One region of the Pseudomonas sp. GP01-A4 genome, then DNA from elsewhere that is predicted to be linked to it. Evidence: predicted binding sites of a transcription regulator. Region 1 holds the regulator's gene; the other holds the start of a gene.
The links. Region 1 encodes FliA, which starts transcription of late flagellar genes. Its sites were predicted from a motif close to CTAAAGTTTNNNNNNNNNNNGCCGNTAA; they were not measured.
Positions count from the first base shown of each region.

Region 2: flgM (flagellar biosynthesis anti-sigma factor FlgM) is a predicted target of FliA. The motif match lies at 2,263-2,290, and genes of this name have one in related genera.

Region 1 is NZ_JBYSWF010000002.1:17,909-22,319, forward strand. Features, by position in the region: gene AC3WKX_RS01905 (chemotaxis protein CheA) at 1-896, opposite strand, end outside; gene AC3WKX_RS01910 (protein phosphatase CheZ) at 908-1,696, opposite strand; gene AC3WKX_RS01915 (chemotaxis response regulator CheY) at 1,715-2,089, opposite strand; gene fliA (RNA polymerase sigma factor FliA) at 2,260-3,000, opposite strand; gene fleN (flagellar synthesis regulator FleN) at 2,997-3,830, opposite strand; gene flhF (flagellar biosynthesis GTPase FlhF) at 3,951-4,411, opposite strand, start outside.
Region 2 is NZ_JBYSWF010000002.1:219,419-223,829, reverse strand. Features, by position in the region: gene AC3WKX_RS03025 (MFS transporter) at 1-480, shown strand, start outside; gene AC3WKX_RS03020 (flagellar brake protein) at 541-1,290, opposite strand; gene flgN (flagellar protein FlgN) at 1,386-1,853, opposite strand; gene flgM (flagellar biosynthesis anti-sigma factor FlgM) at 1,902-2,225, opposite strand; gene flgA (flagellar basal body P-ring formation chaperone FlgA) at 2,368-3,132, opposite strand; gene AC3WKX_RS03000 (chemotaxis protein CheV) at 3,213-4,145, shown strand; gene cheR (protein-glutamate O-methyltransferase CheR) at 4,189-4,411, shown strand, end outside.

The DNA.
Region 1 (4,411 bases):
GGTGCAGCAGCGCCGACCACTTCGGTGAACTTGCCCTTGCCGTGCAGTTCATCCAGCAGGGCTTCGAATTCGTGATCGGAGATCAGTCCATCGGCGGCCGGCGCAGCAGCGGGTGCCGCAGGCGCGGCGGCCGTTGCGGCGACTTCCGGCAGAGCCTCGGCGGCAAACGAGCCTTTGCCGTGCAACTGGTCCAGCAGCGCTTCAAATTCGTCGTCGGTGATTTCATTGCTGACGGGCGCCGCGGCTTCCGTTGGCGCTGGCGCTGCGGCCACCGCGTCCGGGGCAAACTGGCCCTTGCCGTGCAACTGGTCGAGCAACGACTCGAACTCGGCGTCGGTAATGTCTTCGGTGGTCGGCACCATGGCCGGCGCACTGGCTGCCGGCGCTTCGGCTTCGGCCTTGACGGCGTTCAGCGAGTCCAGCAGTTGTTCAAATTCGCTGTCGGTCACGTCGCCCGCAGGCTCGGCAACCGGCTCAGCCACCGCTTCCACCACGGGAGCGTTGGCCGCAGGTTCCGCCAGGCGCGCCAGGGCGGCCAGCAGTTCCGGCGTGGCGGCAGTGATCGGTGCGCGCTCGCGCACTTCACTGAACATGCCGTTGACCGCGTCCAGTGCTTCCAGGATCACGTCCATCAGTTCCGAGTCGACGTGCCGCTCACCCTTGCGCAGGATGTCGAACACGTTCTCGGCGATGTGACAGCACTCCACCAGCTCGTGGAGCTGGAGGAAGCCGGCGCCCCCTTTTACAGTATGAAAACCGCGAAAAATTGCATTGAGCAGGTTCGCATCATCCGGTCGGCTTTCCAGCTCGACCAGTTGTTCGGACAGTTGCTCTAAAATTTCGCCGGCCTCTACAAGGAAATCCTGAAGGATTTCTTCATCGGCGCCGAAGCTCATGGGTGTGCTCCTTAGAAGCCTAAACTGGACAGCAAATCGTCTACGTCGTCTTGCCCGGATACAACGTCTTCACGTTTATCGGCATGAATCTGCGGACCTTCACCCTTGGCGAGGTGTTTTTGTGGATCTTTTTCAGAAAGGATCGCTGCGCGGTCATGTTCGATGCCGGCAAACCGGTCGACCTGGCCCGCCATCAACACCAGTTTGAGCAGGTTGCTTTCCACTTCGGTGACCAGTTGGGTCACACGCTTGATCACCTGACCGGTGAGGTCCTGGTAATCCTGGGCCAGCAGAATGTCATTGAGGTTGCTGGAAACCGTGCGGTTTTCCTGCTCGCTGCGGGACAAAAAGCCCTCGACCCGACGCGCCAGCTCACGAAACTCCTCAGCGCCCACTTCCCGACGCATGAACCGGCCCCAGTCAGTGCTCAGGGCCTTGGCTTCACTGGCCATACCGTTGACCAGAGGCGTGGCGTTTTCCACCAGGTCCATGGTGCGGTTGGCCGCCGCCTCAGTCAGCCTGACCACGTAGGACAGGCGTTCGGTGGCATCCGTGATCTGCGAGATTTCCTCGGCCTGGGGCATGTGCGGGTCAATCTGAAAATTGACTATCGCACTGTGCAACTCACGGGTGAGCTTGCCCACTTCCTGGTACAGGCCGCGGTCACGGGTCTGGTTGAGCTCATGGATCAACTGCACCGCGTCGCCGAACTGGCCTCTTTCAAGGCTTTCGACGAGTTGATGAGCATGTTTTTTCAGGGTCGACTCAAAGTCGGCCTGCGATGATTCTTTATGCTCCATAGCTCCCCCGTGGCAGCATCAATGACCGATGCGTTCGAAGATCTTTTCGATCTTCTCTTTCAAGGCCAGTGCAGTGAATGGCTTGACCACGTAGCCGTTGACCCCGGCCTGGGCGGCTTCGATGATCTGTTCACGCTTGGCTTCAGCGGTCACCATCAGCACAGGCAGGCTGCGCAGTTTTTCATCGGCGCGCACGTGGCGCAGCAGATCGATACCGGTCATGCCCGGCATGTTCCAGTCCGTTACCAGAAAGTCGATGCTCCCGCTGTTGAGGATCGGAATCGCCGTAATACCGTCATCCGCCTCGACCGTGTTAGTGAACCCAAGGTCACGCAACAGGTTTTTTATGATCCGCCGCATCGTTGAGAAGTCATCAACGATGAGGATTTTCATGTTCTTGTCCAATTCGACCTCCAAGCAGTCTTAAACGCGCCCAGCACCTGGGCGCGCCATATCAATCAACAGGCGTTACACAAAAAGGACTACCGGGGGCGCACCACGGGCCAAGCCCGTCCGGGCGCAGGGCCTGGACGGTATCGTTCGCAGTGTCCCCACACTGCCTGTCAGCGCGCTCGCCACTCTCCCAAACGCCCCCGCAAGCGGGCCGCGCACTGGCTGTGTAACTGGCTGACCCGCGATTCGCTGACCCCCAGGACCTCACCGATTTCCTTGAGGTTCAGCTCTTCGTCGTAGTACAGCGCCAACACCAGTCGCTCACGCTCCGGCAAATTGGCTATCGCGTCCGCCAGCGCGCTCTGGAAGCGTTCATCTTCCAGGTCCCGTGACGGTTCGAGATGGGCACTCGCGCCGTCCTCGTGCAGCCCTTCATGTTCGCCGTCCTGTAAAAGGTCGTCGAAACTGAACAGCCGGCTGCCCAAGGTATCGTTCAAAATCCCGTAGTAATCGTCGAGACTCAATTGGAGTTCGGCCGCAACTTCATGATCTTTAGCGTCGCGACCGGTTTTTGCTTCAATTGAGCGAATTGCGTCACTCACCATCCGCGTATTGCGGTGCACTGATCGCGGCGCCCAATCACCTTTACGCACTTCATCGAGCATGGCCCCACGGATACGGATACCCGCGTATGTCTCGAAACTCGCGCCCTTGCTCGCGTCGTACTTGGTCGACACTTCAAGCAGGCCGATCATCCCGGCCTGGATCAAGTCCTCGACCTGCACGCTGGCAGGCAAGCGCGCCAGCAGGTGATAGGCAATGCGCTTGACCAGGGGCGCATAGCGCTCGATCAATTCGACTTGACTGTCACGTGCCGACTTCTTGTAAAGGTTGTAGCCGCTGGCTGTCATAGCACCGGTCCTGCGCTCGTCTGATGCACCAATCGCTCGACGAAAAACTCCAGATGCCCCCGGGGATTGGCGGGCAACGGCCAGGTATCGACCTTCTGGGCAATAGCCTTGAACGCCAATGCGCACTTCGAACGAGGGAACGCTTCATAGACCGCACGCTGCTTTTGCACGGCCTTGCGCACACACTCGTCGTAAGGAACTGCGCCAACGTATTGTAAGGCGACATCGAGGAAGCGATCCGTGACCTTGGTCAACTTGGCGAACAGATTCCGCCCTTCCTGCGGGCTTTGGGCCATGTTGGCCAGCACGCGGAAGCGGTTCATGCCGTAGTCGCGGTTGAGCAGTTTGATCAGGGCGTAGGCGTCGGTGATCGAGGTGGGTTCGTCGCACACCACCAGCAACACTTCCTGGGCTGCGCGCACGAAACTGACCACCGACTCGCCGATCCCGGCGGCGGTGTCGATCACCAGTACGTCGAGGTTGTCGCCAATGTCGCTGAACGCCTGAATCAGGCCGGCATGTTGCGCCGGACTCAGGTGCACCATGCTCTGGGTGCCGGAAGCGGCCGGCACGATGCGAATCCCGCCGGGGCCTTGCAACAGTACGTCGCGCAGCTCACAGCGGCCTTCAATCACATCGGCCAGGGTATGTTTGGGCGTCAGTCCCAGCAGAACGTCGACGTTCGCCAGCCCCAGGTCAGCATCCAGCAGCATGACGCGACGGCCAAGCTCTGCCAGGGCCAGGGACAAATTCACTGACACGTTAGTTTTCCCGACGCCACCTTTGCCGCCGGTCACCGCGATCACCTGTACGGGATGCATGCTGCCCATTTTATTTCTTTACCTTGTCTTGCTTAGACGCAGGCTACATAAGTTGGCCGCGCGAACTGCTGGCAGGCCATCGATGTAGATACTTTTCACTGTCATTTTTAAATAGAAAGCCATGATGCCTCAGCCAACTCGCTTGTTCGGGCTGTGGTAGAGGTCAGCAAACATGTCAGCCATCGCTTCCTCACTGGGTTCTTCCTGCATTTGCACGCTGACAGCCCGGCTGACCAACTGATGACGGCGCGGCAGATGCAGATCATCCGGGATCCGCGGCCCGTCGGTCAGGTAGGCGACCGGTAATTCATGACTGATTGCCAGGCTCAATACTTCGCCCAGGCTTGCCGTCTCATCCAGTTTAGTCAGGATGCAACCCGCCAGCCCGCAGCGCTTGTAGCTGTGGTAGGCGGCGGTCAATACCTGCTTCTGGCTGGTAGTGGCAAGCACCAAATAGTTTCTGGATTTGATCCCGCGCCCGGCCAGGCTTTCCAGCTGCATGCGCAGGGCCGGGTCGCTGGCTTGCAGGCCGGCGGTGTCGATCAGCACCACGCGCTTGCGCAGCAATGGGTCGAGGGCGTTGGCCAGGG
Region 2 (4,411 bases), 200 kb from region 1:
CAGTTCTGCCTGTACCCGCTGGCCGTGGCGTTTTCCAACGACCACGTCGAGGGTGATCGCCGGGTGTCGCTCACTGCGATGTTGCTGGTGACCTACGGCATCGGCGCCAGTGTCGGCCCGCTGTTGGCCGGTGTGGTGATGAAGCTGTTCGGCAGCCATATGCTGTATGCGTTTTTCAGCGTGTGTGCATTGATCCTGGTGTGGCGCATCCGGCCCAAGGCGGTCACCAACCTGCATCAGGTGGACGACGCACCGCTGCATCACGTGGCGATGCCCGACAGCATGTCCAGTTCGCCCCTGGTAGCATGCCTCGATCCGCGAGTGGACGAACAGGTGGTGCAGGACCAGATGCAGACCGCCGTTGTGGATCCCGAGCCGGAAGTCGATCCCGAACTGGATCAGCCGGAGCCTGTCACCGAGCCACCAGAGCATCCGGACCCGGATGATCACCCCCATGACTTGAGCAGGGCGCGCCCCTGAAAGCAAAAACGGGCAGCCCCCTTGAGGGACTGCCCGTTTTTTTGTCGCGACCTTTATTGTTTAAAGGTCGTCGTCCTTGTCAAACCGCCGCGCTTCACGCTGCAGTTGATACACAAACCGCTCGACCTGACGCTGCACCAGCCCGCTCATGTTATGAAAACGTAGGCCGGCGAAGGTGGTGTTGATCCTTTCTTCGAAGTGCAGGTAACGCAGTTCTACCGAGGTGGTCATGCTGCCAAAGGGTAGCGCGGCGATAAATCGGTCGTAGACCTGGCCCAGTTGCAGGCGCTCGGAAATATCCCCTTCGAAGCGCAATTTGCAGCCGGTGGCGGAAATATCCAGCAACTTGCCGCTGATGGGGGCCTTGAGTTTGTCGCCGCCCAGTTCGACGCTCACCAGTTGCGCCAGCTTCAACGCCGCGCGGAAGGCGTTGCGACGCTGATGGTAAATCACCTCGCCAGGCATGCTGCCGCGGTAAATACGATGGCCGCCGGCTTCATCGAGGGTCAGGGTGCCGTTGCTTTCCCAGGCTACCCGCACCCCCTCGTGAAAACCTTCGATCCGGAAAGCTTCGCCATTCTCGAGGTAGCGTTCGCCGTCGCGCGGGACCATTTCGTCCAGGGCCAGTGTCTTGCTGTCCCGGTCGATTTCCACCAGGTAGCTTTGAAACCGCTGGTTGCGTTCATGGAAGGTGATGATCAGCGGATCATGGCTTTCTTGCAGCATCCGCAAGGTGCCAGCGATTTCCAGCGGCGTGGTGAGTACCTTGGGTGGCTGCGGAGCATCTTCCGCGTTAAGGGTGTTGAACACGGTTCTTCCATCTCCAGACAAAATACGACTACACGCAAGTGATGTCATTTTGCCAGTATGTGGCGCGACTTGGATAGGGCGCGCTCAAACTGGTTTCAGGCTTGGCTGCGGGTGCTTGGCTTGGCCAGGCGTGAGGTGGAGCCTTGAGCGTTGTAGAGAGCCGGAGGCTCGCCGCCGTGGAGGATACGCAACTGATTGGCGGTCGTGGCTTGCTGAAGCTGGATGGCCTGGCCGTTGAGGAGGTTGGTTTCCTGGCACAGGGTCAGCAACTGGTTGAGTTCTTTGCTCTGGGCCAGCAACTGGTCGCCCACCGTGGAGTGGCTGGCGAGTTGTTCCAGGCCCTTGTGGTCGGCCGTGAGGCCCAGGCTGATCAGAATCTGGCTGCGCTTCTTGCCGTGCTGTTCCAGCAGGACGATCAGCGATTGCTTGCGCGCCAGGATTTCTTCCAGCATGCGCATGTCCCGGCCGTACAGGGCCAGTGATTCTTCTCGAAGGAGCTCCAGCAGCTGCTGTGCGGGAGGCAGGTCTTCAATGATCAGTTGTAGCAAGTTTTCGTCGTGCATGGCTGGCCTTGGGGTTTAAGCGTCCAAAAGCCTGGCGCAGGCCTTTGCCTAGCGCTCGGCTTCGAAGTTAAGCAGTTTGCTGGCTACACGGTTGCTGTCGACCTTATAGCTGCCATCGGCAATCGCCTGTTTCAATTCGGCCACACGGGCTTTATTGACAACTGGCTGATCGCTCAGCGAGTCAGTGACCTTCTGCAACTGTTGAGCCTCATTGCTCAGGTGTACCGATTCCCCGCTTTGGCTCGCACCGGCCTGTTCTGTCTTGGCAGGCAGAGGCTGGGACTTGGCTTCAACGCTGTCTTTGGCACCGTTGGTGCGCGAAGAACCGGGCGTTGGCAGGGCGTTATTCAAACGACTGAAATCGATGACCATGTTAAAAAAACCTCTGGGTATTTGGACGCTTGCCATGTTTTCGGCCATACCCGGACAAACTTTAGGCTCGATTGACAATAAACCTATGCGCGATGCCGCTTTGCGCACAGTGTAGGAAAAGCTGGCGTCCGATGCCAGTGATCTATAAAGCCACCTCAACCTGCCCCGGCGCAGTCACCCGGGCCTTGATCACGCGGTTGGAATTCAGGTTCTTGACGCGAATCTGTTCACTCATGCCGCCGTTGGACAGGGCTTCCCCCGGCATTTTTACATTCAGGCCACCGCTGCTGGCGGAAATCACCACCTGGTCACCTTTGCGCACGACTTCGGCCTGCTCGAGATGGACCAGGGTAATCACCTGGTCAGCAACCATTGGTCGGGTAAGTTTCTGCCCGAGTGCCTGGTCAAGGGACGTGAGGTAGCTCTGGGTGATCATGCTGATGTCGCGCTCGCGCATCGCGACGTCATCATAACCAATGATTCCGGTACGTTTCAGCGGGCGCGTCACCACCACCACTTCGCGAAACAGTTTGACTTGGGCGGGCACGAACACCGTCCAGGGCGAGGCGCCTTCGCAGCGCACTTTCACGGTCACGCGCCCGATGGGCTGGGCGGGGCTTTCCAGGGAAGCTGTCAATTCTCTGTCGCACATGGGCATGCGCAGGCGCGGATCCAGCTGGTTGACCTGGATTTCGTAGCGGCCCGGTGTCTGCGTCGTGGCCAGATAATCTTCTACAGTGAACTCAAGAAAGCCTTGAGTGACGCCGATAAGCAGATCAGGCAAGGTGACGTTATCGGCGCGGGCCGGCTGGCCCGTAGCCAAGGCAAGCAACGCCATCGAGACGCAGAGCAATCTGCGGTACTGTGGGGATCGGAGGCGTCGGGAAACTGTCGTTTTGATGTCCATGGCCAATAAAAAAGCAAAGCTCGTGCCGTTTAGTGTTGGGTACGCGTCGTACCCCTAAGTTTTAGCGTAGGAGTCTGGGCATGGCCGGTGTAATGGATTCAGTGAACCAGCGCACACAGCTGGTGGGGCAGAATCGCCTGGAGTTGCTGTTGTTCCGTCTGGACGGCAAGCAGCTGTACGGGATTAATGTCTTCAAGGTTCGCGAAGTGTTGCAGTGTCCCAAGCTGACAATAATGCCCAAGTCCAGCCCGGTGGTTTGCGGTGTGGCCAACATTCGTGGCGCGACCATCCCGATTCTTGACCTGGCAATGGCCACCGGTTCGGCGGGATTGCAGGACCGCGAGAGCCCGTTCGTGATCATTACCGAGTACAACACCAAGACCCAGGGTTTCCTGGTGCGCTCGGTGGAGCGCATCGTCAACATGAACTGGGAAGAGATCCATCCGCCGCCCAAGGGCACCGGTCGCGATCACTACCTCACGGCGGTGACGCGGGTCGACAACCAGTTGGTGGAAATCATCGACGTGGAGAAAATCCTCGCCGAAGTGGCCCCGACCTCCGAGGCGATATCGGTGGGTGTGGTAGACGCCGAAACCGCGCACAAGGCGATCTCACTGCGGGTGCTGACGGTGGACGATTCTTCGGTTGCGCGCAAGCAGGTGTCCCGTTGCCTGCAGACCGTTGGGGTCGAAGTGGTCGCGCTCAATGACGGTCGCCAGGCCCTGGATTACCTGCGCAAGCTGGTGGATGAGGGCAAGAAGCCGGAAGAAGAATTCCTGATGATGATCTCCGACATCGAGATGCCGGAAATGGACGGCTACACCCTCACGGCCGAGATACGCAACGACCCACGCATGCAAAAACTACATATCATCCTGCATACTTCGTTGTCGGGTGTATTCAATCAGGCGATGGTCAAGAAGGTCGGTGCCGATGACTTCCTGGCCAAATTCCGCCCTGATGACCTGGCATCCCGGGTAGTCGACCGGATCAAGGCAGCAGATCACGGCTAGGGGCCTTTTCCCTGGCGGTCACACGATTTAAGAGGCGGTATCATTGTCTACGGGTAATTTGGATTTCGAACAGTTCCGGGTCTTCCTGGAAAAGGCCTGTGGCATATTGCTCGGTGAAAACAAGCAGTACCTGGTATCCAGCCGTCTCAACAAACTGATGGAGCAGCAAGGCATCAAGTCCCTCGGGGAGTTGGTGCAACGGATCCAGGGCCAGCCACGCAGCGGGCTCAAGGAGATGGTGGTCGACGCCATGACCACCAACGAAA